DNA from 4 places in the Azospirillum sp. A26 genome. Region 4 is predicted to be linked to each of the others. Evidence: riboswitches for the same ligand, from Rfam matches in the RefSeq annotation. Region 4 holds a riboswitch; each other region holds the start of a gene.
What was found. A riboswitch is a leader RNA that binds a small molecule or an ion and turns the genes downstream of it on or off. The one in region 4 is predicted to bind cobalamin.

Region 1 (7,562 bases), 570 kb from region 4:
GGCACCGGCAGGCTGGTCGCGGCGAGGTAGCTTTCCAAGGTCACCACCAGCCCGGCCCCCACCACCGGACCGAACAAAGTGCCCATGCCGCCCAAGAGCGTCATCAGCACCACCGCGCCCGACATCTGCCACGTCACGTCGGTCAGGCTGGCGAGCTGGAACACCAAAGCCTTGGTCCCGCCGGCAAGCCCTGCCAGCGAGGCCGACAGCACGAAGGCCACCAGCTTGTAGCGGTCGGTGCGGTAGCCGAGCGACACCGCGCGCGGCTCGTTCTCGCGGATCGCCTTCAGCACCTGGCCGAAGGGCGAGTGCACGGTGCGCCAGATCAGGGCGAAGCCGGCGACGAAGATCGCCAGCACGGTGTAGTACATGGTCAGCGGCTGGTTGAGGTCGAACAGTCCGAACAGGGTGCCGCGCGGCACGCCCTGGATGCCGTCCTCGCCATGGGTGAAGGGCAGTTGCAACGCCAGGAAGAACACCATCTGGCTCAGCGCCAGCGTGATCATGGCGAAATAGATGCCCTGGCGGCGGATGGCGATCAGGCCGAAGACCAGACCCAGACCGGCCGCGACGAGCACGCCCGCCAGCATCGCCAGTTCCGGCGGCAACGCCCAGACCTTGGCGGCATGCGCCGTGACATAGGCCGCCGAGCCGAAGAAGGCGGCATGGCCGAAGCTCATCAGCCCGGCGAAGCCGATCAGCAGGTTGAAGGCGCAGGCGAACAGCGCGAAGCACAGCACCTTCATGAGAAACACGGGATACAGCAGGAAGGGTGCCGCCAGGGCCAGCAGCAGGCCGCCGCCGATCAGCAACGCCCGGCGCGACGCCGTCCCGATACCCGCCCGCGGCAGTGCCTGGGTTTGCATGGTCATGGCTTATCTCTCCCGTCCGAACAGACCGGCCGGCTTCACCATCAGCACCACGGCCATGATCACGAACACCACGATGTTGGAGGCCTCCGGGTAGAAGACCTTGGCCAGCCCCTCCAGCAGCCCCAGACCCAGCCCGGTGACGATGGCGCCGAGGATCGAGCCCATGCCGCCGATCACCACCACCGCGAACACCACGATGATCAGGTTCGACCCCATCAGCGGCGACACCTGATAGATCGGCGCCGCCAGCACGCCTGCCAGACCGGCCAGCGCCACGCCGAAACCGTAGGTCAGCGACACCATCACCGGAACGTTGATGCCGAAGGCCTGCACCAGCGTCGGGTTCTCCGTCGCCGCCCGCAGATAGGCGCCCAGCTTGGTCCGCTCGATGGCGAACCAGGTGCCCAGGCACACCAGCAGCGACGCCGCCACCACCCAGCCGCGGTAGGTCGGCAGATACATGAAGCCGAGGTTGGTGCCGCCCTTCAGCAGGTCGGGGATCGGGTAAGGCTGCCCCGACACGCCATACTGGTGGCGGAAGGCGCCCTCGAAGATCAGCGCCAGCCCGAAGGTCAGCAGCAGGCCATAGAGGTGGTCGACCTTGTAGAGCCGGCGCAGCATGGTGCGCTCCAGCACCAGCCCGACCGCCCCGACCGCCAGCGGCGCCAGCACCAGCGCCCCCCAATAGCCGATGCCGAGGTAGGTCAGCAGCAGCCACGCCACGAAGGCGCCGACCATGTACAAGGCGCCATGCGCCATGTTGACGACATTGAGCATCCCGAAGATCACCGCCAGCCCCAGGCTGAGCAGCGCATAGAAGGAGCCGTTGATCAGGCCGAGCAGAAGCTGGCCGAACAGGGCTTGCGGCGGAATGCCGAACAGGTGCGACATCGGACTGTCCTCTCCCGCTCACACGCCGAGATAGGTGTGCAGCTTGTCCATGTTGGCGTGGAGCTGGTCGTTGGGGATCATGTCGACCACATGGCCTTCCTCCATCACGTAATGGCGGTCGGCGATGGTGGTGGCGAAGCGGAAATTCTGCTCCACCAGCACGATGGTGAAGCCGCGCTGTTTCAGGGCGCGCACCGCGACGCCGATCTGCTCGATGATGACCGGAGCCAGCCCTTCGGTCGGCTCGTCCAGCAGGATCAACGTGGCACCGGTGCGCAGGATGCGGGCAATGGCCAGCATCTGCTGCTCGCCGCCCGACAGCCGCGTGCCCTGCGTCGAGCCGCGGCCCTTCAGGTTGGGGAACAGCTCATGGATTTGCGGGACCGTCATCCCGCCCTCCCTGACCACCGGCGGCAGCGTCAGGTTCTCGTCCACGCTGAGGCTTGAGAAGATGCCGCGCTCCTCCGGCACATAGCCGATGCCGAGGCGCGGGATTTTGTGCTGCGCCATGCCGATCAACTCGCTGCCCTGGAAGCGGATCGAGCCGGTGCGCTTGCCCATGATGCCCATGATGGCGCGCATGGTCGAGGTCTTGCCGGCGCCGTTGCGGCCCAGCAGCGTCACCACCTCGCCCTGCCGCACCTCCAGGCTGACGCCGTGCAGCACATGGCTTTCGCTGTAGAAGCCGTGCAGGTCGGCGATCTCCAGCATGGCCGTCTTGGTGTTCATCCCGTCAGGCATGTCCGGTCCCCATATATGCTTCCATCACCTGCGGGTTCTTCGAGACGACCTCGTACGGCCCCTCCGCCAGGATCTCGCCGCGGCGGAGCACGGTGATGGTGTCCGACAGGTGGGCGACGACCGACAGGTTGTGCTCCACCATCAGCACGGTACGGTCGGCGGCGACGCGCTTGATCAGGGCGGCGGTGCCCTCGATGTCCTCATGGCCCATGCCGGCCAGCGGTTCGTCGAGCAGCATCACCTCCGGGTCGAGCGCCAGGGTGGTGGCGATCTCCAGCGCGCGCTTGCGGCCATAGGGCAGCTCGGCCGCCAGATGGCCGGCCCAGGGGGTGAGGTTGACCGCCTCGATCAGCTCCAAAGCCCGGTCGTGCAGGTCGTGGAGCGACGATTCGGACTTCCAGAAATGGAAGCTGGTGCCGAGCGGCCGCTGGAGCGCGACGCGGACATTCTCCAGCACGCTGAGGTGCGGGAAGACGGCGGAGATCTGGAAGGAGCGGACCAGCCCCATCAGCGCGATGTCGGCCGGCTTGGTGCGGGTGATGTCGCGGCCCTTGTAGAGGATTCGGCCGCGGGTGGGGTGAGGAACTTGGTCAGCAGGTTGAACACTGTGCTCTTGCCGGCGCCGTTCGGGCCGATCAGCGCGTGGATGGTGCCGCGGCGAACCTGAAGGTTCACATCCCGAACCGCCACGAAGCCCTTGAACTCCTTCGTCAGACCACGCGCTTCCAGGATGATGTCGTCGTTCGGTGCGGCGTTCATCGGTCGCGAATTCTCCTCCCGTTCGTCCTTATGTCCCGGGCATATGCCCGGCGGCCGCCGTGCGGCGGGACGTTTCACCGATTGTTGTACGCACGAAGCATGCCACATGCGGGGTCGCTTCGGCCGGGCCGCCTGACCCATTGTTTCTCCGCGGGTTTCGCTGCGGCGTCCTCCCCCTGGCCGACACCCTTGCGTCGGAAAGTGTCGGATCCCTGGACACTCTGTCTACAAAACATGACAGCATCCAAAGTGTCTGCATGCAAGATCGTCCGTGTGGCAGACGCCTTATTGTGGGCTTGCCAAACGGGCGCGGCACTGCGATGGTGGCTGTCCAACGGTGCCCTGCCCGTCCTGACGGGCGGCGGGGATAATAGGGAATGCGGTGCGGAGCTTTCCGGGATCCCCGGAAGCGCCAATGCCGCGGCTGCCCCCGCAACTGTAAGCGGCGAGCATCCCGTCCATCATGCCACTGGCCCTCCGCGGCCGGGAAGGCGGACGGCGATGCAGCGACCCGCAAGCCAGGAAACCTGCCGGCGGACTTGACCGACCTTTTCCAACCCCGCCGGGTGTGGCGGGAGAACAAGGATGTTTTCTATGAATGCCCGTTCGATGAACGCCGCTGCCGCCAGTTCCGCGACCCGCAGCGCCGCCCAGACTGCGGTCGCCGCCTTTGCCGCGATCCTGCTCGGCAGCTTCCTGCTGTACGGCGTCGGCTTCGCCCAGCCGCAGCAAATCCACGATGCGGCGCACGACGCCCGTCATTCCTTCGCGTTCCCCTGCCACTAAGCAGCGGGTCATGGATTTGATCCGGCGGCTGTTCACAGCCGCTCTGGTCGCGGGCGTGCTCTCCGGCACGGCCGCTTCCGTCGTTCAGCAGGCGACGACCGTCCCGCTGATCCTCGAAGCCGAGAAATACGAGGTGGTGACCCCGCCTCCCGCAACCGCCGCGCCTACGACTGCCGCTCCGGCTGGGGCTCCGGCCGCCAGCCACGCCGAAGGCCACCAGCATGGCCCCGTGCGCGAGATCGGCGAAGGCGTGCCGGTCACCCTGGACGAGGCGATGCAGCGCATCGGCCTGACCATCGCCACCAACCTGATCGCCGGTGTCGCCTATGCGCTGCTGCTGGCGGCCGCGATCCTGCTGGCCGGCCGGCCGGTCGATGCCCGCCGCGGGCTGGTCTGGGGCATGGGCGGCTTCGTCGCCGTCTCGCTGGCCCCGTCCTTCGGTCTGGCCCCGGAGCTGCCGGGCATGGCCGGGGCCGAGCTGGAGCTGCGTCAGCTTTGGTGGCTGACCGCCGCGGCCGGTGCCGGCGTCGGCATCGCCACCCTCGCCTTCGCCCGCAACCGTCTGGTCATCGCCGTCGCCGTTCTGGCCGCAGCGCTGCCCCATCTGATCGGCGCCCCCCATCCGGAAAGCGCCGAGGGTGCCGTTCCGCCGGAACTGGCCGCCCGCTTCGTCACCGCCTCGCTCGGATCCGCCGCCCTGTTCTGGGCGATCCTCGGCTCCGTCTGCGGCTGGCTGATGAGCGGCGTGGTCGAACCGGCCGAACGGCAGCCGGCCCTGCGGGTTCAGCCCGGCGCGCGTTAAGGAGGCTCCATCCCATGTCCGCTCTTGCGAAAACGGCCGCCGGCAAGGTTCCGGCGACCGTCATCACCGGCTTCCTCGGCGCCGGAAAGACCACGCTGATCCGCGGCCTGCTGGAAAAGGCCGACGGCCGCCGGCTGGCGCTGATCATCAACGAGTTCGGCGATGTCGGCATCGACGGCGACATCCTGCGCGCCTGCGGCAACCCGACCTGCACCGAAGACGACGTGATCGAACTGGCGAACGGCTGCCTGTGCTGCACCGTCGCCGACGACTTCGTCCCGGCCATCGAGAAGCTGCTGGCCCGCCCGGACCCGCCCGAGCACATCGTGATCGAGACCAGCGGCCTCGCCTTGCCCAAGCCGCTGGTCCAGGCTTTCAACTGGCCGGCGATCAAGACGCGGGTCACGGTCGACGGCGTCATCGCCGTGGTGGACGCCTCGGCCGCCGCGGAGGGCCGCTTCGCCCCCGATCCGGCCGCGCTGGAGGCCCAGCGCGACGCCGCCGGCACCGTCGACCACGAAACGCCGATCGAGGAGGTGTTCGAGGACCAGCTGCTCTGCGCCGACCTGATCGTCGTCAACAAGACCGATCTGCTGGCCGACGGCGACCTCGCCCGTGTCGAGGAGCTGATCCGCGGCGCCCTCGCCCACACGGTCGGCCGCGACGCCAAGCTGGTCCGTGCCTCCCAGGGTGCGGTCGATCCGCTGGTTCTGCTCGGTGTCGGTGCGGCGGTGGAGGACGATCTTGCCAACCGTCCCAGCCATCATGACGGTGAAGAGGGCCACGACCACGACGACTTCACCAGCTTCGTGATGGAGTTGCCGGCGCAGCCCGATCCGGCCGCCCTGGCGATGACGCTGGAGAAGGTCGCCGGCCTGCATGGCGTTCTGCGCCTGAAGGGCTTCATCGACGTGCCCGGCAAGCCGATGCGCCTGCTGGTCCAGGGTGTCGGCACCCGCATCCAGACCCACTACGACCGGCTGTGGAAGGCGGGCGAGGAGCGCCGCAGCCGTCTGGTGGTGATCGGCGAGACCGGGCTGGACCGCGATGCGGTGACGCGGGCGGTCGTTGGGTAAAAGTTTCGGGTAAGAGTTAGAGTAGTGCGGCGACCGCCCCCTCCTTGACCTTCACCGTTTTTCGAGGGGGAGGGGGCGGTCGCCCCTGGACATCAGACCATGCACCTGCTTGCCGCCCGCCAGGACGAACTGGACGCCGGCCCCCAGGCGGAAGATTTGGGGCAGACGCCGGCCGACCTCGTCATGCTGTCCTTTTCCGACAGCGACCTGACCGCGCTCGCCGCCGCATGGCGGGCGGGCCGCGAGCGGCTGCCTGGTCTCCGCCTCGCCAACCTCAACCGGCTCGGCCATCCGCTGTCGGTCGATCTCTACGCCGACACTGTGGTCGCCAAGGCCAAGCTGGTGGTCCTGCGCCTGCTCGGCGGCAGCGGTTACTGGCGCTACGGCCTCGACCGCCTGTCCGCCCTCTGCCGCGAGCGCGGCATCCCGCTCGCCGTCCTGTCGGGAGAGGCGCAGCCCGACCCGAACCTGACCGCCTACGGCACCGTTCCGCCGGCCACCGCCGACCGGCTGTGGCGCTATTTCACCGAGGGCGGCCCGGCCAACATGGGCCATCTGCTGGCCTGCGCCACGACGCTGGCCGGAACGCCGCTGCCCCATGAGGACCCGGCCCCCGTCCCGCGCTTCGGCGCCTATGACGGCTGGACCGGCCCCGCAGCCGCCCGCGTAGCCGCCCCCATAGCCGCCGGGGCGCCGGTCGCGGCCATCGTGTTCTACCGCTCCCACCTGCTGGCCGGCGACCTCGCCCCGGTCCATGCCCTGTGCGACGCGCTGGCCGCCCGCGGCCTCGCCCCCCGGCCGCTGTTCGTCGCCAGCCTGAAGGAGCCGGACTGCGCCGCCTGGATGCGGGCCAGCCTGACCGCACAGAACGCCGCCATCGTCGTCAACACCACCGCCTTCTCGGCGGCGCGCGAGGACGGTTCGCCGCTGGAAGCCAACGGCAGCCCGGTTCTGCAAGCCATCCTCGCCACCACCCCCAAAGCCGGCTGGCAGGCGTCCTCGCGCGGGCTGGCGCCGTCCGACCTCGCGATGAATGTCGTGCTGCCGGAAATGGATGGCCGCATCATCGCCCGCGCCATCGCTTTCAAGACGGCGGGTGAGCCCGACCCCGACCTGCAATTCGCCGCCCCGGCCCTGCGCCCAATCCCCGACCGGGTGGCCTTCACCGCCGACCTCGCAGCAAGCTGGGTCCGCCTGTCCCGCACCCCACGGGCGGAGCGGCGGGTCGCGCTGGTGCTGTCCGACTATCCCGGCCCCGGCGGCGGCATCGGCCATGCCGTCGGCCTCGACAGCCCGGCCAGCACCGTGGCGATGCTCCACCGCCTGTCCGTCGAGGGCTACAGCCTGTCCGCCGTTCCGGACAGCGGCGCCCGACTGATGGAGTCCTTGACCGGCACGCCCACCGCGACTCTGCCGGTCGCCGACTATCTGCGCTTGGCCCCGCCGAGCTTGCGCGCCCGCATCGCCGGAACCTGGGGCGAGCCCGCCGCCGACCCGGCCTGCCGCGACGGCGCCTTCGCCTTCCGCACCCTGCCCTGCGGCAATGCCATCGTGGCGGTGCAGCCCAGCCGCGGTCACGGTCCCCTGACCACCGCCCAGCACCACGATCCCGACGCCCCGCCCAGCCACGGCTAT
Region 2 (7,562 bases), on a different replicon from region 4:
CTTTTCCGGCCCACAGGCCCGCTCGCTCGCCCGCATCGGTCTCGCCAACTATTATGCCGGGGCGTTGGTCATGCCCTATGGTGCCTTCCTGGAAACCGCGGAGGCTCTGGCCTACGACATCGATCTGCTGGGTCAGCGCTTCGGCACCGGTTTCGAGACCGTCTGCCATCGGCTGAGCACGCTACAGCGGCCGGGCGCGCCCGGCGTGCCCTTCTTCTTCGTCCGCGTCGACCGGGCCGGCAACATGTCGAAGCGCCAGTCCGCCACCAGCTTCCATTTCTCCCGCGTCGGCGGAACCTGCCCGCTGTGGAACGTCTACGAAGCTTTCTCCGCACCCGGCCGCGTGCTGACGCAGCTGGCGCGAATGCCGGACGGGCGGGCCTACCTGTGGATCGCCCGTACGGTGGCCCATGGCCGCAGCGGCTTCGGCGCGCCGGCGAAGGCCTTCGCGGTCGGGCTCGGCTGCGACATCCAGCACGCCGGCCGGTTGGTCTATTCCCGCGGGCTGGCGTTGGGCGACCCGGACGCCGCCACGCCGATCGGAGCCGGCTGCAAGGTTTGCGAACGTCCGGCCTGCCCGCAACGCGCCTTTCCGCCGATTGGGCGCACCGTGGCGGTTGACGAAAGTCTCAGCCGGTTCGAACCTTATCCGGTCGCCCGCCTTCCGGCCTGATCGAGGACCCGCAGCATGCTCGCCGATGGCACCGGCATCTGGACAAGCCGCTTTCTGGACATCCGCCCATGCGGGCGCACGGTGGCCGTGTCCCATAAACGCTGCCTGGAGGAATGCTTCGGCCTGAAGACTCGGGAACGGGAGTTGCGCCGCCGGATCCGTTCTGTGCTGAAGCGGCTTGGACCGTTGGAAGGGCCGGCCCAGGCACATTCCTTGACGCTCGCACCGAAGCCTGAGGCCGTGGCGATTGCCCAGGCGGCTCTTGACGACCTCGACGGTGCGATCGAACGAATCGCGACGCGCCCATTCTCTTGCCGCCAGATCGAAGAAATGCTGGGCATCACCGCCCGGGAACGGCTGCGCTGGACCAAGGACGGGCGCCTGCCTCGGTCGGGTTCGGCGACCATAACGCGAGGGCAGAGGATCACCCTCAGCACCTACGCGGTGGATACGGTCGCGAGGTTGGCGGGCGATGCCTCGATCATCGACGATTGGCGGCGAACCGACGAAGCCGGCAGGATCGTTCAGCCCTGAAAGGTAGCTACATGAACGTGGTCATGGACTTTGCGCAATTCGGATTGTCGTCTCGCTAGGAGCCGGTTCACAAGTCCAGCAATGGTATGGATATTAGGGAAGGGCTGCCCGTAGGAAGCAACGTCGACGGGCCGTCGGAGGAGGTGGCGGTGTTCTGAGCACGTCGCTTTCAGCGGGCGACATGACGGTCTGTTCGAACCGCAGGTGCTGGTGCAACCATGCCGAAGCGTGGGCGAATAAGAGCGCTGTTTTCGGACACCAGATGGCGCGTCGGGGCGACGCGGCCGGCATTCTGATGGACTTACAGCGTAATCAATGAGTAAAGACCCAACCACGTAAAGGCGGTTCGGACCACCGCTGCATCGCCTTACTGTCGCGGGGTTTTAATGCCGAGATCAGCCAGATTCTCTTCATAGCTGTATTCATTTCCCAGTTGCGGTTGAACAATTCCAGGATGATGCGTGGTGCTCCGACAGATCGGTGCAGAAGAATGTCCCCGGATCGCGCCGACCATCGAGAAAAGACGCTATCCACCCAGAAGATGGGCGCGATCGGGTTGCCCGGTGTGGCGCAACAACGCTGTTTTGGAGTTGCATTGGATCCAGCAACCTGAGCGCCATCGTACTCGACTTGGTTGTGGCGCGGCGCCAGACAGTGGTCTTGTCTGTCAGATGGGCTCGCCAGCTGTGGCTGGCAAGCGTCCTTGAGCATCTGCCATAAAATCAAGGGCGGATCCTATTGCGGATCGAACGGCACGAAAATTATGGCTTCAATTTATGAATGATACGCACGCCAATCCCCCCCGTTCCCCGATATTGGCCATCGCTGATGCACTCAATTCCCGCGCCAACGAGAAAATCGTATATTTTCTTCTTGGTGGCTGGGCGTGTGTTTGCCAATCCTCGCTCGAAGTCTATGATTGTTCTCTTGGCAAATTTTCCGCGCTTAGCCATCTCCTTCTGGCTGAAATCAAGGAGAGCTCGTGCAGCGCGAACATGTTCAGGTAATAGCTTTAGCTCAGGCCTATCCATACCATATCTCCCTGACGCGCATCCGATATGACTGGGAAGACTGTGTGATTGGGATGGGTGTCAACGAAGGCTATGACCTCTCTTGAGGTGGCCTTGTGTACATCTCCACTCCTGCATTCGACAGCTGCCAGCGACCGGTTAAACCGACAGGTTCGATAAGAGCCAATCGGGCGGCCTCAAGAACCAACCAATAGGGTGCGTCCTGGCGAACCAAGCCGCCTTGATCGATGATCGCTGGGACAAGTGTGTGGAGAGGCTCAAGTGCCTGTGGGTCGGCCCCTCCACTGTCTCCCGCTTGGTGCATTCCACCCTGATGCATGAGGTTCTCCCGAGTAGAAAAAACACGGCTGCCATGCTGGCAGCCGTGGCGATTCATTTCTGGAGTTGCTTCATCAAATCATCGTTCGGACTGCTTTCCTGATCCGGGAATGGCGGAAGAGCATTGTCCTCGCTCAGCGGAATCTCGATCTTGATCGTGTCGAGATCGATGTCGGGTTCGGCATCCAGGAAGCTCGTCACCAGCGAGGGGAAGGCGATCACGATTCCCACCATGATGAGCTGCAAGCCGACCCAGGGTATGGCACCCCAATAGATATCGCGACTCTTCACCTCCGGCGGGGCGATCCCACGCAGATAGAATAGGGCGAAGCCAAAGGGCGGGTGCATGAAGGAGGTCTGCATGTTCACGCCGAGCAGCACGCCGAACCACACCAGATCGATGCCCAGCTTCTGAGCCACCGGCGCCAGAAGCGGAATGATGATGAAGGCGATCTCGAAGAAGTCTAGGAAGAACGCCAAGACGAACACGAAGATATTGACAAATATCAGGAAACCGACGGCGCCGCCGGGCAGCCCGGTCAGCAGATGCTCGATCCACAGGTCGCCGTTCACGCCGCGGAAGACAAGGCCGAACACCGTCGATCCAACCAGGATGAACACGACCATGGTCGAGATCACCATGGTGGTGGACATCCCCTGCCACAGCAGTTGCCAGCTCAGGCGCCGGTGCATCGCCGCCAGGACCATGGCGCCGACCGCCCCCATCGCACCGCCTTCCGTCGGCGTGGCGAGCCCCATCAGGATGGTGCCGAGCACGAGAAAGATCAGCACGAGCGAGGGAACCATCCCCCACAGGCACTTCCAGATCAGGGGCCAGCCGCGCAGGGTGCGGAATTCCGGCGGCAGGGCCGGCATGTCGTTCGGCCGCACGATGCTGAGCACGGCGATGTAGGCGCAGAACAGCAGGACCTGGACGATCGACGGGCCGATCGCGCCGGCATACATGTCGCCGACCGACTTGCCGAGCTGGTCACCCAGCACGACCAGCACCAGGGACGGCGGGATGAGCTGGGTGATCGTTCCCGACGCCGCGATGACGCCGGTGGCCAGCCGCATGTTGTAACCGTACCGGATCATGATCGGCAGCGAGATCATGCCCATGGCGATCACCGACGCGGCGACGGTCCCGGTGATCGCGCCGAGAACGGCGCCGACCAGAATTACGGCATAGGCGAGGCCGCCGCGGATCGGTCCGAACAGTTGCCCCATGCTGTCGAGCAGATCCTCGGCCAGTCCGCAGCGCTCCAGGATCGCTCCCATGAAGGTGAAGAAGGGGATGGCCAGCAGCAGGTCGTTGCCCATGATGCCGTAGACCCGTTCCGGAAGGGCCTGTAGCAGCGAAGTCTGGAAGAATCCCTGCTCGATACCGATGAAGCCGAAGAACAGGCCGACCGCACCGAGGGAGAAAGCGACTGGATAGCCGAACAGCAGGAAGACCACCAGCCCGCCGAACATCAGCGGGGCCATCATGTCCATGGGGATCATTGCACGGGCCTCTCATAGGATTGGACGAGGTCCGCGTCGCCGCGCAAGGCCGCGATCCGTTTGATCAGCTCGGACAATCCCTGGGCGGTCAGCATCAGAAAGCCGAAGGGAAGGAAGAACTTGATCGGCCAACGGATCAGCCCGCCGGCATTGCTGGAATATTCCATCGAAACCAGCGACGAGAAGAACATCGACCAGGACAGCCAGCCGATGATGATCGTCATCGGCAAAAGGAAAAGGATGGTGCCGAACACATCGATCCAGAGCTTGGTTCTCGAGCTGACGTGGCCATAGACCAGATCGACCCGGACATGGCCGTTTACCTTCAGTGTGTAGGAAGCGCCGAGCATAAACATGGCGCCGAACAGGTACCACTGGATTTCAAGCCAAGCATTTGAACTATAATTGAACGTATATCGCACAATGGCATTGCCAGCACTGATCATGCAGGCGGCAAATACGGTCCAGTTGGCGATATGACCCAACCGTTCGTTGATCCAGTCTATGTCTCGACTTAAAGCGAGAAGGCGTCTCACCGTATCCCCCCATCGTTCGGGAGAGAGGTGTCTCCCGTTTTGTTGGCTCCAAAGGGCACGAACATCCGCATCCACTCGTGAAACGACTGGTTCCGAAGGCAAAAGGTGTCAGCGATTCGGTATACGGATCTTGCTAGTGGATATACCAAACGTGCAGGAAGAATAACCCCATACGTTGGAGCTACGTACAATCCACAATGCCTTCAGAGACGCATCATAATTACTTGGTGAGGAAACAATCGTACCAAACGATAATTCAACCTAAAATTATAGAATCAGCGGCTGTCTAGGGATAATGCAACTTATAAAACGCAAGCATTGTTAATGTTTACACTGTGGCTTTCAGCTGAAATAGACGATCCCAAATGTGCGAAGCCGACGGATCGCTTCCGTGCAGTGCCGGGTAAAGCGCTGGATCCCTCCGCTGAGCAACGCTGCCGGCGGTCAGGACCCGTCCGATGCTTCCTCCTCCCATCGGCCGGCGCGGCTGATCGTGCGCAATCCCCAACGTCCCGGCTGTCCGACGAGTTCGATGCGGGACAGCGGCCCGATGTCGATTCGCCAGAAGGATGCGGCGGTACCGCACAAGGCCTGCACGACGGCCGCGCGGGCCACCGTCGGATGGGTGACGGCGACGATGCGGGTGGATCGCGCAACCCGCGGGGCCGGCGTCAGCTGGTCCAGCCAGCGGCCGATGCGCGACAGCAGGTCGTTCAGCGATTCGCCACCATGGGGGGCGGCGTCCGGCGACGATAGCCAGGCGCCGACCGCTTCGGCCTCCCGGGCGTGCAGGTCCGCCAGGGTGGCGCCGGCCCAGCGGCCGCAGTCCCAGTCCGCCAGCTCCGGGTTCACGGCGGCGTCGAGACCGAGCGCAGTTGCGGTTTGCCGGGTGCGCTGCTCCGGCCCGCTCCAGCATCGGTCGACCCGCAAAGGCGTTGCTGCGGCAGCCTGGGTGTCTGCCAGCCCCATGGTGTCGAGAGGCTCGTCGAGCGGGAAGGATGCCGTACGCACCGCGCTCGTCGCGGCATGGGTGATCAGGAGGAGGCGAACGGTCATGGACGATCCGGCGGGAGGTCGGGATTGACGCCTGGGACGGGCGGGCGTAAGGGTGCCAGTGAAATGCGAAGAGTGGAAGCCGGTGAAAGTCCGGCACGGTTGCGCCGCTGTGACCGGTCCCGGCCTTGGCCCGTTGGATTGGAAGTCAGACCTGCTCCTCGCCCCGAACAGACCCTCAACGGGACGCACACTTCCCTAGGAGATTGTGGCATGAGCCAGTCCGTCACCCGTCCAGTCCATGAACCGATTGCCATTCCCGTGCGCGAACTGGCCCCCTGGGCGATCTTCGGCGGGGTCATGTTCCTGCTGATGCTGTACTTCATCGGCGTCGAGGAAGGGGCCATGGCTCTGTTCTCCGGCTCCTACGTCCATGAGTTCGTGCATGACGGCCGCCATCTCCTCGGCTTCCCCTGCCACTGAACGCCGGAGCTGGACTCATGATCGGATCTTTGCTGCTGCGCGGTATGCTGGTCGGCATCCTCGCGGGATTGCTGGCCTTCGGCTTCGCCCGGGTGTTCGGTGAACCGATGGTCGAGCAGGCGATCGCCCTTGAAGAACAGGCGGCCCAGAAGGCCGGCGAACCGGCCGAACCCGAGCTGGTCAGCCGTGAGGTCCAGGCCTCCATCGGCCTGCTGACCGGAGTCGTGGTCTACGGGGTTGGAATCGGCGGGCTGTTCGCCCTGGTGTTCGCCTTCGCCTATGGCCGGATCGGCAGCCTGAGCCCGCGTGCGCTCGCCGCCCTGCTGGCGGCTGCCGCGTTCGTGGCGATCTATCTCGTCCCGGATCTGAAATACCCCGCCAACCCGCCGGCGGTCGGTGTTCCGGAAACCATCGGCTACCGCACCGGGCTGTATTTCTTCATGATGGTCTTCTCCATCGCGGCGCTCGCATTCGCTGTGACGTTCCAGCGGTCACTGGCCGTGCGTCTGGGCGGTTGGAACGGTGGCATCCTGGCCGCCGTGGCCTTCGTCGCCATCGTCGCCGTCGTCAGCGCGCTGCTGCCGGACATCAACGAGGTGCCGTCGGAATTCCCCGCCCTTCTTCTGTGGAAGTTCCGCGTCGCCTCGCTTGGCATCCAATTCCTGATGTGGACGGTGATCGGCCTCGCTTTCGGTGCCCTGGCCGAGCGGGTGCTCGTCGGCCGGACCGGTGGGGCCGCTGCCTTGCGGGTCCGGTCCGCCTGACCACGTTTCAGAAGACGGATCGATGATCACGAGAGGCCGGCTAAATGCCGGCCTCTTGCTTTCCGGCCGCCAGGTGTTTCCGGAAACTCCGGCACACAGGAGCGAAGTCCTTGCAAACGCCCATTCAGCGTTTCCGTTGCCGCCTCCGGACAAAGCCGGCTGGAGATCGCGGGCACCGCTTCCCGGTGTTGAAGGCGATGGTGCCGTGCCTTATCGGTGTTCTGCTGGTCGCGGCCATGCCGGGGCGGGCGATCGCTCACCGGTCGAGCGTCGTGGCCGCGGACGGCCTTCCCATTCCGGGTCTGACTCATGACCAGCTGGCCGTGGTCGCCGAATACCGGGAAGCGGTCCTCCGTGTGGCAGATCGCCAATCCCGGCGTGACGAAACCCTGATCCGGCTGCGCAACTTCGTCGACATCCAGCGCATGGCCTGCCTGTGGGGGATGGTCCCAGATAGCCTTGCCGACGAGGACAGTCCCTTCAACGAATGCAGCCATGCCTATTTGTCCGGGACCATGGCTCTGCTTCTGCATCTGCGTGATCGCGAAGGTGTTCAAGGACATGGTCCGGAAGAGGCCAGCCAACTGCTGAACCGGGTGGCCATGGCGATGCTGGCGAAGGAAACCGCGCCGATGCTCTGCGCCTATAGCGGCGACCCCTTCAACACGGCCGACGTGATCGCCCCTCATTGGATCGACGTACCGTTCCACCCAACCAGCCTGTT
Region 3 (7,562 bases), on a different replicon from region 4:
ATCGCCGCGCGCAGATGCTGGTACAGCGGCTCGGCACCGCGATGCAGGCAGCGGGCGCCGACACAGACAAAGACCTGCCGGCCATGTTCGGGGATCGCCGACCAGCCGGGCTTGCCGAGGCTGGGCTGGGTTCCGCGGACATCCTTCGCAAGGGCATCCGCCGGCCCGCCGGCATTGGAGTTGAGGGCGATGCGGTCGAGGGCGGCGGGCAGGTCGAGCGCGCTTTCAACCGGCGGCGCCAGCCGGACGGCCATCGCGGTGCCGGCCATCGCCGTGCCGGTCGTCGTGGCCCAATGGCTGGGCGCGCCCGGCAGCCACGCCGACAGGCTGGGGTCGGACGGAACCATGGCGGGAATGACCACAGCCTCGGCCACGCCGTCCCGCTCCAGATCCGCAAGCACGCCGAGCAATGCGGGGCCGGACAGGTCGGCATAGGCGGTTGCGACCGTAACGGTTTCGCCGCGCGCCGCCTGCCGGGCGGCCAGAGCCGATGCGAGCGCCTTCAGGTTCTGCCCATGGTCGAAGGAGGCGCGCCCGTACAAGACGATGGCGCGCCTGGATGGCGGGTTCGCCGGGGTCTCCGTCATAGCGTGCCTCTCCGCCGCATCAGCCACAGGAAGAAGGTGCCGCCGACCAGTGCCGTGACGATGCCGACCGGAATCTCGCGCGGGGCGAACAGGGACCGGGCAGCGACGTCCACCCACAGCAGAAGCAGCGCCCCGCCCAGCGCGGCCACCGGCAGCAATGCCCGCAAATGTCCGCCGACCAGCATCCGCGCGATGTGGGGCACCACAAGCCCGACGAAGCCAATGCCGCCGCAGGCCGACACCAGAGCCCCGGTCATCAGGGCGGTGACGAGGAAAAGCTCCAGCCGCAGGCGGCCCGGATCGGTGCCGAGCGAGCGGGCCGCGTCGTCGCCCAGCGCCAGCGTGTTGACGGTTTCCGCCCGCAGCCACAGCCACAGCAGACCGCCGACGACCAGACCCGCCGGAATGGGCAGCACGCTCCAGCGCGCGGTGCCGAAGCCGCCCATCATCCAGAACAGCGCGGCGTCGGCGCCGCGATCCGTCGCCAGGACGATCAGGACATTGGTGACGGCGTGCAGGATGAAGGCGACCGCGACACCGGTCAGCACCAGCCTTTCACCGGTCACCACGCCGTCGCGCCCGCGCGCCGCGGCGAAGACGACCAGCATCGCCGCGAGCGCACCGAGGAAGGCGGCGACCGGCAAACCCAGCATTCCGGCGACCGCACCGGCGTAGAGCAGAACGGTCACCGCCCCCACCGAGGCTCCGGCCGACACGCCGAACAGATAGGGGTCGGCCAGCGGGTTACGCGTCAGCACCTGAAGCACGGCTCCCACCGCCGCCAGTCCGGCCCCGGCCAGCGCGCTCAGCAGAACGCGCGGCACCCGCAATTCCCAGACGATGTTGCGCTCGGCCCGGCTGGCGTCGGCGGGCGGGGCCAGCGCCGGCCACAACTCGTGCAGGACGACCGCCCAGACCTTCGGGATGGGGACGCGGGCGGCGCCGAAGCCGACGGCAGCCACCACGGACAGGGCCAGCACGGCGGCCAGGAGCAGGGACAGGCCCAGCAGGCGGGAGCGGTTCATGGTGTGAATCGCTCCGGGTGCAGGGTCCGCGCCATCCGCTCCAGCGCCTCGACATTGCGGGTGGAGGGTGTCTGCTCGGCATAGGTCAGCACGATGAACTGCCGTTTGCGCACGGCCTCGACGTCGGCCAGTTGCGGTGCCGAGGTCAGATGGCGGATGGCGTCCTCGGCCGGGATCCGGTGGGCGCTGACGATGATCCATTGTGGATCGCGCCGCACCATCTCCTCCCAGCTCACCCGGACATAGCTGTCGGGGATGTCATCGAAGATGTTGCGCCCGCCGGCCAGCTCCATCAGCAGGCTGGTCATTCCTTCGCGCCCCACCGACAAGGGGGCCGCGTCGGTGTGGCACTGGTCGCAATACATCACGCGCGGCCGGTCGGCGACGGCACCGACACGCTCGGTGACGGCAGCGACCCGGCGGCGGAAATCGGTGACCATGGCCTCGGCACGCTCCGTCACGCCGAAGACGGCGCCCAGCGCCAGCAGATCGGCATAGAGCGTATCCATGCCGATCGGCTCGCGCGGGCCGATGCGGATGCAGCTTTCCCGCAGCGTGTAGGTCGCCACGCCCATCTCGGCCAGCCGGGCCGGGGTGAAGCCGCGCGCCTCGTTGAAGCCATAGCTCCAGCCGGCGAACAGGAAGTCTGGATTGACCGACAGCACCGCCTCCAGCGTCGGCGCGCGGTCGGGCAGCCGGGGCAGCGCCGCGACCACGCCCGGCGCGGCGACCAGCCGGTGCTCCACCCCCTCGATGCCGGAAACGGCGACCAGCCGGTCGGCGAGGCCGAGGTCCAGCATGGTCTGGGTCATGTTGGTGTCGTGGACTATCGGCCGCTTCGGCGCCGCGGCGAAGCGGGCGGTCTGGAAGCAGTTGGCGACCTCGACCGGATAGGATTGGGCAAGGGCGGCGCCGGCTTGCAGGGCGAGGGCCAGGGCAAAAGGCGGAACGCCCCGGAGAATGCGTCTCATCGTGGTGACTCCGTCAGGGGCGACAGGTCGATGCGCAGCCGGCCGTCCTGGGGGCGGCGGTCCACCGTCGCGGCGACGCGGTAGACGGCGGTCAGCCGGTCGGGGGTCAGCGCCTCCTCCGGCGCGGCATCGGCCTGGAGCCGTCCGTCGGCCAGCAGCAGGATGCGGTCGCACCAGCGGGCCGCCAACTCGATGTCGTGCAGCGTCGCCACCACGGTGATGCCGAGCGCGCGCACGAGGTCGAGCACGGCGAAACGGTGGTGGATGTCCAAATGGTTGGTCGGTTCGTCGAGCAGCAGGATACGTGGACGCTGGGCCAGGGCGCGGGCGATCATCACCCGCTGGCGCTCGCCGCCCGACAGCTGTTCGACCGCACGCCCGGCCAGCCCGGACAGTTCCAGCCGGTCCAGCGCGTCCTCGACGATGGCGCTGTCCTCCGCCCCGGCCCCGGCGAAAGGGGAGCGGCGGTGGACGAGCCGCCCCATGCCGACCACGTCGCGCACGGTGAAGCCGAGTGCGGCGGTGGAATCCTGGGCCTGGAGCGCCAGCCGGCGGGCCAGTTCGACCGGCCGCAGGGCGCGCGGATCGTCGCCGTCGATGACGGCCCGGCCGGCGGACGGGGTTTGCAGGCCGGCGAGGCAGCGCAGCAGCGTGGTCTTGCCCGAGCCGTTGGGCCCGAGAATGCCGAGGATTTCTCCGCCGGGAACCGAAAAGCCGATGTCCGACAGGACCATGCGGTCGGCCAGCCGGCAGCTCAACCGTTCCACCGTGATGGCGGGGGGAGGGACCGGTTCCTCTGTGGGGAAGGGTGCTGACGCCATCCGTGCTTCCTGTCTTTGCGGACGGGGAGGCATGGCGGACGTCTTGCGGAGCATGCGACGCGACCGGAGCGGAGTCCGGGCACACGCATGGCAAGCGTTCCACCGGGACACCCCGCCCGAGGACGTTTCGTTGTGGTGCTGGCAGGTCTCCTGGCTTGCGGGTCGTCGCCGTTCCGTCGGGCCTTCCCAGCGCCGATGGGCGCCAGTGGCTTGAAATGACGGTACGGCTCACCGCTCACAGTTGCGGGGGCAGCCCCGGCCTCACCGCATTCCCCTTTGCAGGGTCGGCGGCTCACCGGGTTCCCTCTTAGCTTCCGGCGGCGAACCACCGGAAGAACCAGAACCGGGACCATTCATGAGCGACGCGGCGCCCCCGGTCAAGCTTTGCGAACGAACGAAAGCATCGGAGAGTCCATATTCAAAATGTTATGTTATAACGTTACATATCGTGCCATCCTGCGGTCTGCAAGGAGAAGTTCGCCGTCAGAACCGGGCATCGAAGCCGGGCGTCGGATCTGGGCCCTGCGGGAAAATGCCGCTGATCCCGAGTGCGGCACTTCGGTTAATGTCCCGCACCCAATGCGTGCGATTGCACGCAAAATGGATCGATGCACGGATCGGCATGACCGCGACCCAGGACAGACTGCGACCCACGCGACGGGCCGGCCTTGCGGCCGGTGCGATTGCGCTGCTGTTGCAGGTCGTCGCCTGGGCCTGGATGCCCGCCGTCATCGCATCCGCCACTGCGGCCGAGAGCAGCCGGATCGTCATCTGCACGCCGGACGGGTTCAAGACCGTGGTAATGGACGACCACGGAATGGCAGGCGATCCGGCAGGCGACGAGAGCGATTTGGGCCAAGGCGATCTGCTGATGTCCGGCGGTTCCTGTCCGCTCTGTCCGCTGATCGGCGGACTGGCGCTGCCGCCGCCGGATTTGCGGATGACGCGCGCGTCGGTCGGGCGCCACAGCCCGGAAGTCTTGCCCGGCGACGTGATCGCCGCCGGCTGGTTCCTTTCCACCCTCCAGGCCCGCGCGCCACCGGTCTGAGGCCGGAGTTGCGGGATCGCCGTGCGGGATGTCCCTCGCGGCGATCCACCCTTGCCGACCTTCCCTGTTTGCAGCCTTGCACATTCTTCGCGCCGATGGCGTGGGGCCGTGTTCGGCTGGCCTCAGATCGAGATATCTCATGATGTTGCGTTTCGCCGCGGCCGGCGCCCTGCGCGCTGCCCTGCTGTCCGGTGCTGCCCTCACCGCACTGTTCCCCGTCGCTGTCTCCGCCCAGACCGTTACGCCGCTTGCCCAATCGCTTCCGGCGATTTCCGTGATCGCAGGCCCGGACGATGCCCTGGCCGCCGGCACCACCCTGGGCGGGGATGGGCTGGCCGCCCGTCGGCCCGCCACTGGCGATGTCGCGGCCCTGCTGCGCGGCCTGCCAGGCGTCAGCCTCTACGGCAATGGCGGCGTGTCGAGCCTGCCGGCGCTGAACGGGCTGGGTGCCGACCGCGTCAATGTGCTGGTCGACGGTGCGCCCATTGCCCCCGCCTGCCCCAACCAGATGAACCCGGCGCTGTCCACCATCACGCCGACGCGCCTGTCCAAGATCGAGGTCCTGGCCGGGATCACGCCGGTCAGCGCCGGCGGCGACAGCATCGCCGGCACCATCGCCGCCGAAAGCGCGCCTCCGGTCTTCGCTCCGGCGGGCGAGGCGGTGCACAGCGAGGGCAAGCTGTCGGCCTCCTACCGGTCCAACGGCCGCGGCGTGACGGGGGCCGCCGAGGCGTCCGTCGCCACCGACAGCCTCAGCCTGGGCTACAGCGGATCCTGGAGCCGGGCCGGGAACTACAAGGCCGGCAACGGCCAGACCGTCCGCTCGACCCTCTACAACATGCAGGACAATGCGGTGACGTTCGGGGCGCGCCGCGACGGGCATCAGGTTACGCTGCAGGGCGGCATCCAGACCATGCCCTACCAGGGCTTTCCCACCCAGCGCATGGATCTGACCGACAACCGCACCGTCTTCCTGAACGGCCGGTACGAAGGGGCCTTCGACTGGGGAACGCTCGACGCCCGCGCCAACTGGCGGCGGACGCGGCACACCATGAATTTCCTGGAGGACAAGGGTGGCAGCGCCGGCGGCGGCATGCCGATGGACACGCTGACCACCGACGCCGGCTATTCGCTCAAGGCGACGCTGCCGCTGTCGGCACGCGACACCCTGCGCGTCGGCACCGAGTTGCGTCATACCCATCTCGACGATTGGTGGGACCCGGTGGCCGGCAGCAGCATGATGAGTCCGCTGACCTACTGGAACGTCAAGGACGGCACCCGCAACCGCCTCGGCACCTTCGCCGAGTGGGAGGCCGCCTGGTCGCCGGCCTGGACGACGCTGCTCGGCGTGCGCAACGACGTGGTGTGGATGGACACCGGCGCGGTGCAGCCCTATTCCTGGCAGAACAGCCTCGGCATGGGCATGGGGGGCATGATGCCGATGGCCAACCCCGATGCGGCCGACGCGCGCGCCTTCAACGCCCGCGGCCGTGGCCGCACCGACGTCAATTTCGACGCGACGGCCCTGGTCCGCTACACCCCCTCCGACACCAGCGCAATCGAAGCCGGCTATGCCCGCAAGACCCGCTCGCCGAACCTTTACGAGCGCTACGCCTGGGGCACCGGCGGGATGTCGAGCAGCATGAACGGCTGGTTCGGCGACGCCAACGGCTATGTCGGCAACCCCGACCTCAAGCCGGAGGTCGCCAACACCGTCAGCACCACCCTGTCACTGCACGATGCCGCCCGCAAATCCTGGGAGGTCAAGCTGACCCCCTATTACACCTATGTGCAGGATTTCATCGACGTCGAGCGGATCGGCACGCTGAGCAACGGCTTCGTCAAGCTGCGCTTCGCCAACCATGACGCCATCCTGGTCGGCGCCAACCTGTCGGCGGCGGCCGGGCTGTACGAGGATGACAGGATCGGCTCCTTCCGCCTGTCCGGCGTGGTCGGCTGGGTGCATGGCCGCAACCTCGACACCGGCGACGCGCTCTATCACATCATGCCGCTGAACGCCCTGCTGACGATGGAGCACCGGCTGGGCGGCTGGAACAGCGCTGTCGAGTTGCAGGCGACCGCCCGCAAGGACCGGGTGGAAGCGGCGCGCAACGAGCCGAAGACGCCCAGCTATGCGCTGGTCAATCTGCGGACAGGATACGAGTGGGGCAATGTCCGGGTCGATGCCGGCGTCGAGAATTTGTTCAACCGGCAGTATTATCTGCCGGCGGGCGGCATCGACTATGCCGATTTCCGGGCGGGGGGAAGCCGGGGCACGGTCGGCGCGCTGCCGGGGGCGGGGCGCTCCTTCATCGCCGGCATGACGGTGAAATTCTAAGCCGGACCGTCCGTCGCACCGCGCCTCACCTCACCCTGCCGAAGGTCCGCTCCATGACCGAGCACCGGACGATTGCCGCCTTGCCCCGTCTCGCTGCGGAAACGGCCCCTGTTCCATCGGCCGCCCGGAGCGGGGCAGCGCGGTGGAGCCTGCCATTGTCGCTCGCCTTGCACGCGGGAGTGATCGCCCTTGCGGTCGGTGTGCAATCACCGCCGGCTCCCCTGCCGGCGGTGATCGCGGTGGAGCTTTCCTTCGTCGCGGCCGCGGCAGAACCGCCGTCGGAGCCGGTTGGGGAAAGCGTCATGGACGCGGAGGACGACGCCCGGCCGGAGCCTATTCCGGACCCTGCGTCCGAGCCGCCGCAGCAACGGGAATCGGAGCCGGAACAGGAGCCGCCTTCCGATGCCCCGATGCCGCCGGTCGCCGACACACCGGTCGCGGAGCCATCCGCGCCGGTCCCGGCAGAGCCGCTCAAGGAGGAGACGCCGCTGCCCGTCCGGCCGCCGATTCCGGCACGCCGGCCATCGCCCGCCCCCCCGCAGCGTACCCCGTCTCCTGTCAAGGCCCTGCCGGCGGCACTCCCCCCGACGGACAGGTCCGGGCGCGCCGCGCAGCCGGTGGCGCAGGCGTCATCCGCACCGGCGACCCAGCCAGCCGCGACGGCGGCGGTTTCGGCGCCACCCTCGGACCCGCCTGCCAACGCCGACAGGCAGGCGGCCGATTACTTCGGCACGATCCAGGCAAGGCTGGTCCGTCACAAGATCTATCCGCA
Region 4 (7,562 bases):
GTCATAGGCGCCGAAGCGCGGGACGGGGGCCGGGTCCTCATGGGGCAGCGGCGTTCCGGCCAGCGTCGTGGCGCAGGCCAGCAGATGGCCCATGTTGGCCGGGCCGCCCTCGGTGAAATAGCGCCACAGCCGGTCGGCGGTGGCCGGCGGAACGGTGCCGTAGGCGGTCAGGTTCGGGTCGGGCTGCGCCTCTCCCGACAGGACGGCGAGCGGGATGCCGCGCTCGCGGCAGAGGGCGGACAGGCGGTCGAGGCCGTAGCGCCAGTAACCGCTGCCGCCGAGCAGGCGCAGGACCACCAGCTTGGCCTTGGCGACCACAGTGTCGGCGTAGAGATCGACCGACAGCGGATGGCCGAGCCGGTTGAGGTTGGCGAGGCGGAGACCAGGCAGCCGCTCGCGGCCCGCCCGCCATGCGGCGGCGAGCGCGGTCAGGTCGCTGTCGGAAAAGGACAGCATGACGAGGTCGGCCGGCGTCTGCCCCAGATCTTCCGCCTGGGGGCCGGCGTCCAGTTCGTCCTGGCGGGCGGCAAGCAGGTGCATGGTCTGATGTCCAGGGGCGACCGCCCCCTCCCCCTCGAAAAACGGTGAAGGTCAAGGAGGGGGCGGTCGCCGCACTACTCTAACTCTTACCCGAAACTTTTACCCAACGACCGCCCGCGTCACCGCATCGCGGTCCAGCCCGGTCTCGCCGATCACCACCAGACGGCTGCGGCGCTCCTCGCCCGCCTTCCACAGCCGGTCGTAGTGGGTCTGGATGCGGGTGCCGACACCCTGGACCAGCAGGCGCATCGGCTTGCCGGGCACGTCGATGAAGCCCTTCAGGCGCAGAACGCCATGCAGGCCGGCGACCTTCTCCAGCGTCATCGCCAGGGCGGCCGGATCGGGCTGCGCCGGCAACTCCATCACGAAGCTGGTGAAGTCGTCGTGGTCGTGGCCCTCTTCACCGTCATGATGGCTGGGACGGTTGGCAAGATCGTCCTCCACCGCCGCACCGACACCGAGCAGAACCAGCGGATCGACCGCACCCTGGGAGGCACGGACCAGCTTGGCGTCGCGGCCGACCGTGTGGGCGAGGGCGCCGCGGATCAGCTCCTCGACACGGGCGAGGTCGCCGTCGGCCAGCAGATCGGTCTTGTTGACGACGATCAGGTCGGCGCAGAGCAGCTGGTCCTCGAACACCTCCTCGATCGGCGTTTCGTGGTCGACGGTGCCGGCGGCGTCGCGCTGGGCCTCCAGCGCGGCCGGATCGGGGGCGAAGCGGCCCTCCGCGGCGGCCGAGGCGTCCACCACGGCGATGACGCCGTCGACCGTGACCCGCGTCTTGATCGCCGGCCAGTTGAAAGCCTGGACCAGCGGCTTGGGCAAGGCGAGGCCGCTGGTCTCGATCACGATGTGCTCGGGCGGGTCCGGGCGGGCCAGCAGCTTCTCGATGGCCGGGACGAAGTCGTCGGCGACGGTGCAGCACAGGCAGCCGTTCGCCAGTTCGATCACGTCGTCTTCGGTGCAGGTCGGGTTGCCGCAGGCGCGCAGGATGTCGCCGTCGATGCCGACATCGCCGAACTCGTTGATGATCAGCGCCAGCCGGCGGCCGTCGGCCTTTTCCAGCAGGCCGCGGATCAGCGTGGTCTTTCCGGCGCCGAGGAAGCCGGTGATGACGGTCGCCGGAACCTTGCCGGCGGCCGTTTTCGCAAGAGCGGACATGGGATGGAGCCTCCTTAACGCGCGCCGGGCTGAACCCGCAGGGCCGGCTGCCGTTCGGCCGGTTCGACCACGCCGCTCATCAGCCAGCCGCAGACGGAGCCGAGGATCGCCCAGAACAGGGCGGCGGATCCGAGCGAGGCGGTGACGAAGCGGGCGGCCAGTTCCGGCGGAACGGCACCCTCGGCGCTTTCCGGATGGGGGGCGCCGATCAGATGGGGCAGCGCTGCGGCCAGAACGGCGACGGCGATGACCAGACGGTTGCGGGCGAAGGCGAGGGCGGCGATGCCGACGCCGGCACCGGCCGCGGCGGTCAGCCACCAAAGCTGACGCAGCTCCAGCTCGGCCCCGGCCATGCCCGGCAGCTCCGGGGCCAGACCGAAGGACGGGGCCAGCGAGACGGCGACGAAGCCGCCCATGCCCCAGACCAGCCCGCGGCGGGCATCGACCGGCCGGCCGGCCAGCAGGATCGCGGCCGCCAGCAGCAGCGCATAGGCGACACCGGCGATCAGGTTGGCGGCGATGGTCAGGCCGATGCGCTGCATCGCCTCGTCCAGGGTGACCGGCACGCCTTCGCCGATCTCGCGCACGGGGCCATGCTGGTGGCCTTCGGCGTGGCTGGCGGCCGGAGCCCCAGCCGGAGCGGCAGTCGTAGGCGCGGCGGTTGCGGGAGGCGGGGTCACCACCTCGTATTTCTCGGCTTCGAGGATCAGCGGGACGGTCGTCGCCTGCTGAACGACGGAAGCGGCCGTGCCGGAGAGCACGCCCGCGACCAGAGCGGCTGTGAACAGCCGCCGGATCAGATCCATGACCCGCTGCTTAGTGGCAGGGGAACGCGAAGGAATGACGGGCGTCGTGCGCCGCATCGTGGATCTGCTGCGGCTGGGCGAAGCCGACGCCGTACAGCAGGAAGCTGCCGAGCAGGATCGCGGCAAAGGCGGCGACCGCAGTCTGGGCGGCGCTGCGGGTCGCGGAACTGGCGGCAGCGGCGTTCATCGAACGGGCATTCATAGAAAACATCCTTGTTCTCCCGCCACACCCGGCGGGGTTGGAAAAGGTCGGTCAAGTCCGCCGGCAGGTTTCCTGGCTCGCGGGTCGCTGCATCGCCGTCCGCCTTCCCGGCCGCGGAGGGCCAGTGGCATGATGGACGGGATGCTCGCCGCTTACAGTTGCGGGGGCAGCCGCGGCATTGGCGCTTCCGGGGATCCCGGAAAGCTCCGCACCGCATTCCCTATTATCCCCGCCGCCCGTCAGGACGGGCAGGGCACCGTTGGACAGCCACCATCGCAGTGCCGCGCCCGTTTGGCAAGCCCACAATAAGGCGTCTGCCACACGGACGATCTTGCATGCAGACACTTTGGATGCTGTCATGTTTTGTAGACAGAGTGTCCAGGGATCCGACACTTTCCGACGCAAGGGTGTCGGCCAGGGGGAGGACGCCGCAGCGAAACCCGCGGAGAAACAATGGGTCAGGCGGCCCGGCCGAAGCGACCCCGCATGTGGCATGCTTCGTGCGTACAACAATCGGTGAAACGTCCCGCCGCACGGCGGCCGCCGGGCATATGCCCGGGACATAAGGACGAACGGGAGGAGAATTCGCGACCGATGAACGCCGCACCGAACGACGACATCATCCTGGAAGCGCGTGGTCTGACGAAGGAGTTCAAGGGGTTCGTGGCGGTGAAGGAGGTGAACCTGCAAGTGAAGCGGGGCACCATCCACGCGCTGATCGGCCCGAACGGCGCCGGCAAGAGCACGGTGTTCAACCTGCTGACCAAATTCCTGACACCGACGCGCGGCCAGATCCTCTACAAGGGCCGTGACATCACCCGCACCAAGCCGGCCGACATCGCGCTGATGGGGCTGGTCCGCTCCTTCCAGATCTCGGCCGTCTTCCCGCATCTCAGCGTGCTGGAGAATGTCCGCGTCGCGCTGCAACGGCCGCTCGGCACCAGCTTCCATTTCTGGAAGTCCGAATCGTCGCTCCACGACCTGCACGGCCGGGCGCTGGAGCTGATCGAGGCGGTCAACCTCACCCCTTGGGCCGGCCATCTGGCGGCCGAGCTGCCCTATGGCCGCAAGCGCGCGCTGGAGATCGCCACCACCCTGGCGCTCGACCCGGAGGTGATGCTGCTCGACGAGCCGCTGGCCGGCATGGGCCATGAGGACATCGAGGGCACCGCAGCACTCATCAAGCGCGTCGCCGCCGACCGCACCGTGCTGATGGTGGAACACAATCTGTCGGTCGTCGCCCATCTGTCGGACACGATCACCGTGCTCCGCCGCGGCGAGATCCTGGCGGAAGGGCCCTACGAGGTCGTCTCGAAGAACCCTCAGGTGATGGAAGCATATATGGGGACCGGACATGCCTGACGGGATGCAGACGAAGACTGCCATGCTGGAGATCGCCGACCTGCACGGCTTCTACGGCGAGAGCCATGTGCTGCACGGCGTCAGCCTGGAGGTGCGCCACGGCGAGGTGGTGACGCTGCTGGGCCGCAACGGCGCCGGCAAGACCTCGACCATGCGCGCCATCATGGGCATCATGGGCAAGCGCACCGGCTCGATCCGCTTCCAGGGCACCGAGCTGATCGGCATGGCGCAGCACAAGATCCCCCGCCTCGGCATCGGCTATGTGCCGGAGGAGCGCGGCATCTTCTCCAGCCTCAGCGTGGACGAGAACCTGACGTTGCCGCCGGTGGTCAAGGAGGGCGGGATGACGGTCCCGCAGATCCACGAGCTGTTCCCCAACCTGAAGGGCCGCGGCTCGACCCAGGGCACGCGGCTGTCGGGCGGCGAGCAGCAGATGCTGGCCATCGCCCGCATCCTGCGCACCGGCGCCACGCTGATCCTGCTGGACGAGCCGACCGAGGGGTTGGCTCCCGTCATCATCGAGCAGATCGGCGTGGCGGTGCGGGCGCTCAAGGCACGCGGCTTCACCATCGTGCTGGTGGAGCAGAATTTCCGCTTCGCCGCCACCATCGCCGACCGCCATTACGTGATGGAGGAAGGCCATGTGGTCGACATGATCCCCAACGACCAGCTCCACGCCAACATGGACAAGCTGCACACCTATCTCGGCGTGTAGGCGCTCCAGCCCCCGATATCGCCGGCGCGAATGCCGTCCCGACCCCATCGAAGGGCAGGGCGGCGAACCGCCGGATCCGTGCCCGATTGCCTGCTTCAGGCACGGCAGAGGGACCCACGATGGGACCCGGCCGCCAATAAAACCAAGAGGGAGAGACCTTCCGATGCGCACGCTTCTTCTCGCCGGCACCGCCCTGCTGACGCTCGCCGGGACTGTAGTTCCGGCTTCCGCCCAGGTGTCGGACAACGTCATCCGCATCGGCGTGCTGAACGACCGTTCCGGCATCTACGCCGATCTGGCCGGCGAAGGCTCCGCCATCGCCGCGCGGATGGCGGCGGAGGAGTTCGGCAACAAGGTCGCCGGCGCGCCCGTCGAGATCGTCGTCGCCGACCACCAGAACAAGGCCGACATCGCCGCGTCGAAGGCGCGCGAGTGGGTCGACACCGGTGGCGTCGACGTCATCGCCGACGTGCCGAACTCCGCCGCCGCCCTGGCGGTGCAGGGCATCACCAAGGACAAGAAGCGCATCTTCCTGATGTCCGGTCCGGGCGCCACCGCGCTCAGCGGTGCGCAGTGCAGCCCCTACGGCTTCCAGTGGACCTACGACAACTACGCCATGGCCGCCGGCACCGGCCGCGCGCTCTATGAGCAGGGCAAGAAGAAGTGGTTCTTCGTGACCGCCGACTACGCCTTCGGCCAGTCGCTGGAGGAGGAGACCACCAAGATGGTGAAGTCGCTCGGCGGCACCATCTCCGGCTCGGTTCGCCATCCGCTCGGCACGTCGGACTTCTCGTCCTTCCTGTTGCAGGCGCAAGGCTCGGGCGCCGACGTCATCGGTCTGGCGAATGCCGGCGGCGACACCGTCAACGCGGTCAAGCAGGCCGCGGAGTTCGGCATCACCCAGTCGGGCCAGAGCCTGGCCGGCCTCTTGATGTTCATCACCGATGTGCATGCGCTGGGCCTGCAATCGGCGCAGGGGCTGATGCTGACCACCGGCTTCTATTGGGACAACGACGACCAGACCCGCGAGTGGTCGAAAAAGTTCGAGGCTAAGGCCGGCAAGAAGCCGACCATGGTGCAGGCCGGCGTCTATTCGGCGGTGAAGCATTACCTGAAGGCGGTCGAGGCGGCGAAGACCGATGACGCCGACAAGGTGTCCGCCAAGATGCGCGAACTGCCGGTCGAGGACATGTTCGCCAAGAAAGGCAAGATCGCCGCCAACGGCCGCATGTTCCACGACATGTATCTGGCCCAGGTGAAGACCCCGGCCGAATCGAAGGGGGCCTGGGACTATTACAAGATCGTCAAGACCATCCCGGCCGACACCGCCTTCATGGATCCCAAGCAAAGCGGCTGCCCGCTGGTGAAGTGAGGGGCGGTTAAGTGATGCGTTAGGCCATCCTCCGGCCCCGCTCATTGGGTGGGGCCGGAGGACGGCAATCGGCGACTACCAAAGCCAAAACAAAAAACAACCACCACGAGCCGGGAGAGACGCGGAGATGTTCAGCCTGCTGGGTGTTCCGCCCCAAGTGTTGTTCGGGCAGCTTCTGCTCGGACTGATCAATGGTTCCTTCTATGCGCTGCTCAGCCTGGGGCTGGCGGTGATCTTCGGCATGCTGAACGTCATCAACTTCGCCCATGGCGCGCTCTACATGGTCGGCGCCTTCGTGGCGTGGCTGCTGCTGACCTATGCCGGGATCGGCTATTGGGGGGCGCTTATCGTCGCGCCGCTGGTGGTCGGGCTGCTCGGCATCGCGCTGGAAAAGTCGATGCTGTCGCGGCTCTACAAGCTCGACCATCTCTATGGCCTGTTGCTGACCTTCGGTCTGGCGCTGATCCTGGAAGGGGCGTTCCGCCACCAGTACGGCGTGTCGGGCCAGCCCTATCCGATCCCCGACGCGCTGAAGGGCGGGCAGAATCTGGGCTTCATGTTCCTGCCCAACTACCGTGCCTGGGTCGTCGTCGCCTCCCTCACCGTCTGCTTCGGCACCTGGTTCGCCATCGAGCGCACCAAGCTGGGGGCCTATCTGCGGGCGGCGACGGAGAATCCGACGCTGGTGCAGGCCTTCGGCATCAACGTGCCGGTGATGGTGTCGTTGACCTACGGCTTCGGCGTGGCACTGGCCGGGCTGGCCGGCGTGCTGGCGGCCCCCATCTATCAGGTGTCGCCCCTGATGGGCACCAATCTGATCATCATCGTCTTCGCCGTGGTGGTGATCGGCGGCATGGGCTCGATCCTCGGCGCCATCGTCACCGGGCTGGGTCTGGGGCTGCTGGAAGGGCTGACCAAGGTCTTCTACCCGGAGGCCTCCAACATCGTCGTGTTCGTCGTGATGGCGATCGTTCTTCTCATCAAGCCCGCGGGCCTCTTCGGACGGGAGCGCTGAACCATGAGCGTCGCCAGCAATTCCACCCACGTCGCCCTGCGCGGCCCGGCCCGCGGTGCCGGAACGGCGGTGATCGCCGCCGTCCTGCTGCTGATCGCCGTCGCTGCACCCTTCGTGCTCTATCCCGTCTTCCTGATGAAGGTGCTGTGCTTCGCGCTGTTCGCCTGCGCCTTCAACCTGCTGATCGGCTTCGCCGGCCTGCTCAGCTTCGGCCATGCCGCCTTCTTCGGCGGGGCGGCCTACATCGCCGCCCACACGGTGAAGGTCTGGGGCTGGGCGCCGGAGTTCGGGCTGATCGCCGCCACCGCGGTCGCCGGTCTGATGGGGCTGGTCTTCGGCCTGATCGCCATACGCCGCCAGGGCATCTATTTCGCCATGATCACCCTGGC

Region 1: another riboswitch for cobalamin. It lies ahead of ABNQ39_RS33535 (CbtB domain-containing protein); the one in region 4 lies ahead of ABNQ39_RS30875 (CbtB domain-containing protein).
Region 2: another riboswitch for cobalamin. It lies ahead of ABNQ39_RS37050 (CbtB domain-containing protein); the one in region 4 lies ahead of ABNQ39_RS30875 (CbtB domain-containing protein).
Region 3: another riboswitch for cobalamin. It lies ahead of ABNQ39_RS17080 (ABC transporter ATP-binding protein); the one in region 4 lies ahead of ABNQ39_RS30875 (CbtB domain-containing protein).

What each region holds. Positions count from the first base shown of each region.
Region 1 is NZ_CP170476.1:572,352-579,913, reverse strand. Features, by position in the region: gene ABNQ39_RS33555 (branched-chain amino acid ABC transporter permease) at 1-866, opposite strand, end outside; gene ABNQ39_RS33550 (branched-chain amino acid ABC transporter permease) at 876-1,763, opposite strand; gene ABNQ39_RS33545 (ABC transporter ATP-binding protein) at 1,782-2,504, opposite strand; partial or broken gene ABNQ39_RS33540 (ABC transporter ATP-binding protein) at 2,497-3,263, opposite strand; cobalamin riboswitch at 3,582-3,812, shown strand; gene ABNQ39_RS33535 (CbtB domain-containing protein) at 3,858-4,049, shown strand; gene ABNQ39_RS33530 (CbtA family protein) at 4,060-4,851, shown strand; gene cobW (cobalamin biosynthesis protein CobW) at 4,866-5,927, shown strand; gene cobN (cobaltochelatase subunit CobN) at 6,027-7,562, shown strand, end outside.
Region 2 is NZ_CP170478.1:228,065-235,626, forward strand. Features, by position in the region: gene ABNQ39_RS37020 (short-chain fatty acyl-CoA regulator family protein) at 1-673, shown strand, start outside; gene ABNQ39_RS37025 (hypothetical protein) at 689-1,207, shown strand; gene ABNQ39_RS37030 (hypothetical protein) at 1,520-1,933, opposite strand; gene ABNQ39_RS37035 (TRAP transporter large permease) at 2,611-4,062, opposite strand; gene ABNQ39_RS37040 (TRAP transporter small permease subunit) at 4,059-4,598, opposite strand; gene ABNQ39_RS37045 (histidine phosphatase family protein) at 5,043-5,654, opposite strand; cobalamin riboswitch at 5,688-5,827, shown strand; gene ABNQ39_RS37050 (CbtB domain-containing protein) at 5,865-6,074, shown strand; gene ABNQ39_RS37055 (CbtA family protein) at 6,092-6,838, shown strand; gene ABNQ39_RS37060 (hypothetical protein) at 6,949-7,562, shown strand, end outside.
Region 3 is NZ_CP170473.1:577,524-585,085, reverse strand. Features, by position in the region: gene ABNQ39_RS17095 ((2Fe-2S) ferredoxin domain-containing protein) at 1-587, opposite strand, end outside; gene ABNQ39_RS17090 (FecCD family ABC transporter permease) at 584-1,612, opposite strand; gene ABNQ39_RS17085 (ABC transporter substrate-binding protein) at 1,609-2,583, opposite strand; gene ABNQ39_RS17080 (ABC transporter ATP-binding protein) at 2,580-3,404, opposite strand; cobalamin riboswitch at 3,528-3,761, opposite strand; gene ABNQ39_RS17075 (DUF2946 family protein) at 4,027-4,452, shown strand; gene ABNQ39_RS17070 (TonB-dependent receptor) at 4,592-6,790, shown strand; gene ABNQ39_RS17065 (energy transducer TonB) at 6,946-7,562, shown strand, end outside.
Region 4 is NZ_CP170476.1:371-7,932, forward strand. Features, by position in the region: partial or broken gene ABNQ39_RS30860 (cobaltochelatase subunit CobN) at 1-540, opposite strand, end outside; gene cobW (cobalamin biosynthesis protein CobW) at 640-1,701, opposite strand; gene ABNQ39_RS30870 (CbtA family protein) at 1,716-2,507, opposite strand; gene ABNQ39_RS30875 (CbtB domain-containing protein) at 2,518-2,709, opposite strand; cobalamin riboswitch at 2,755-2,985, opposite strand; gene ABNQ39_RS30880 (ABC transporter ATP-binding protein) at 3,304-4,071, shown strand; gene ABNQ39_RS30885 (ABC transporter ATP-binding protein) at 4,064-4,786, shown strand; gene ABNQ39_RS30890 (ABC transporter substrate-binding protein) at 4,950-6,158, shown strand; gene ABNQ39_RS30895 (branched-chain amino acid ABC transporter permease) at 6,286-7,173, shown strand; gene ABNQ39_RS30900 (branched-chain amino acid ABC transporter permease) at 7,177-7,562, shown strand, end outside.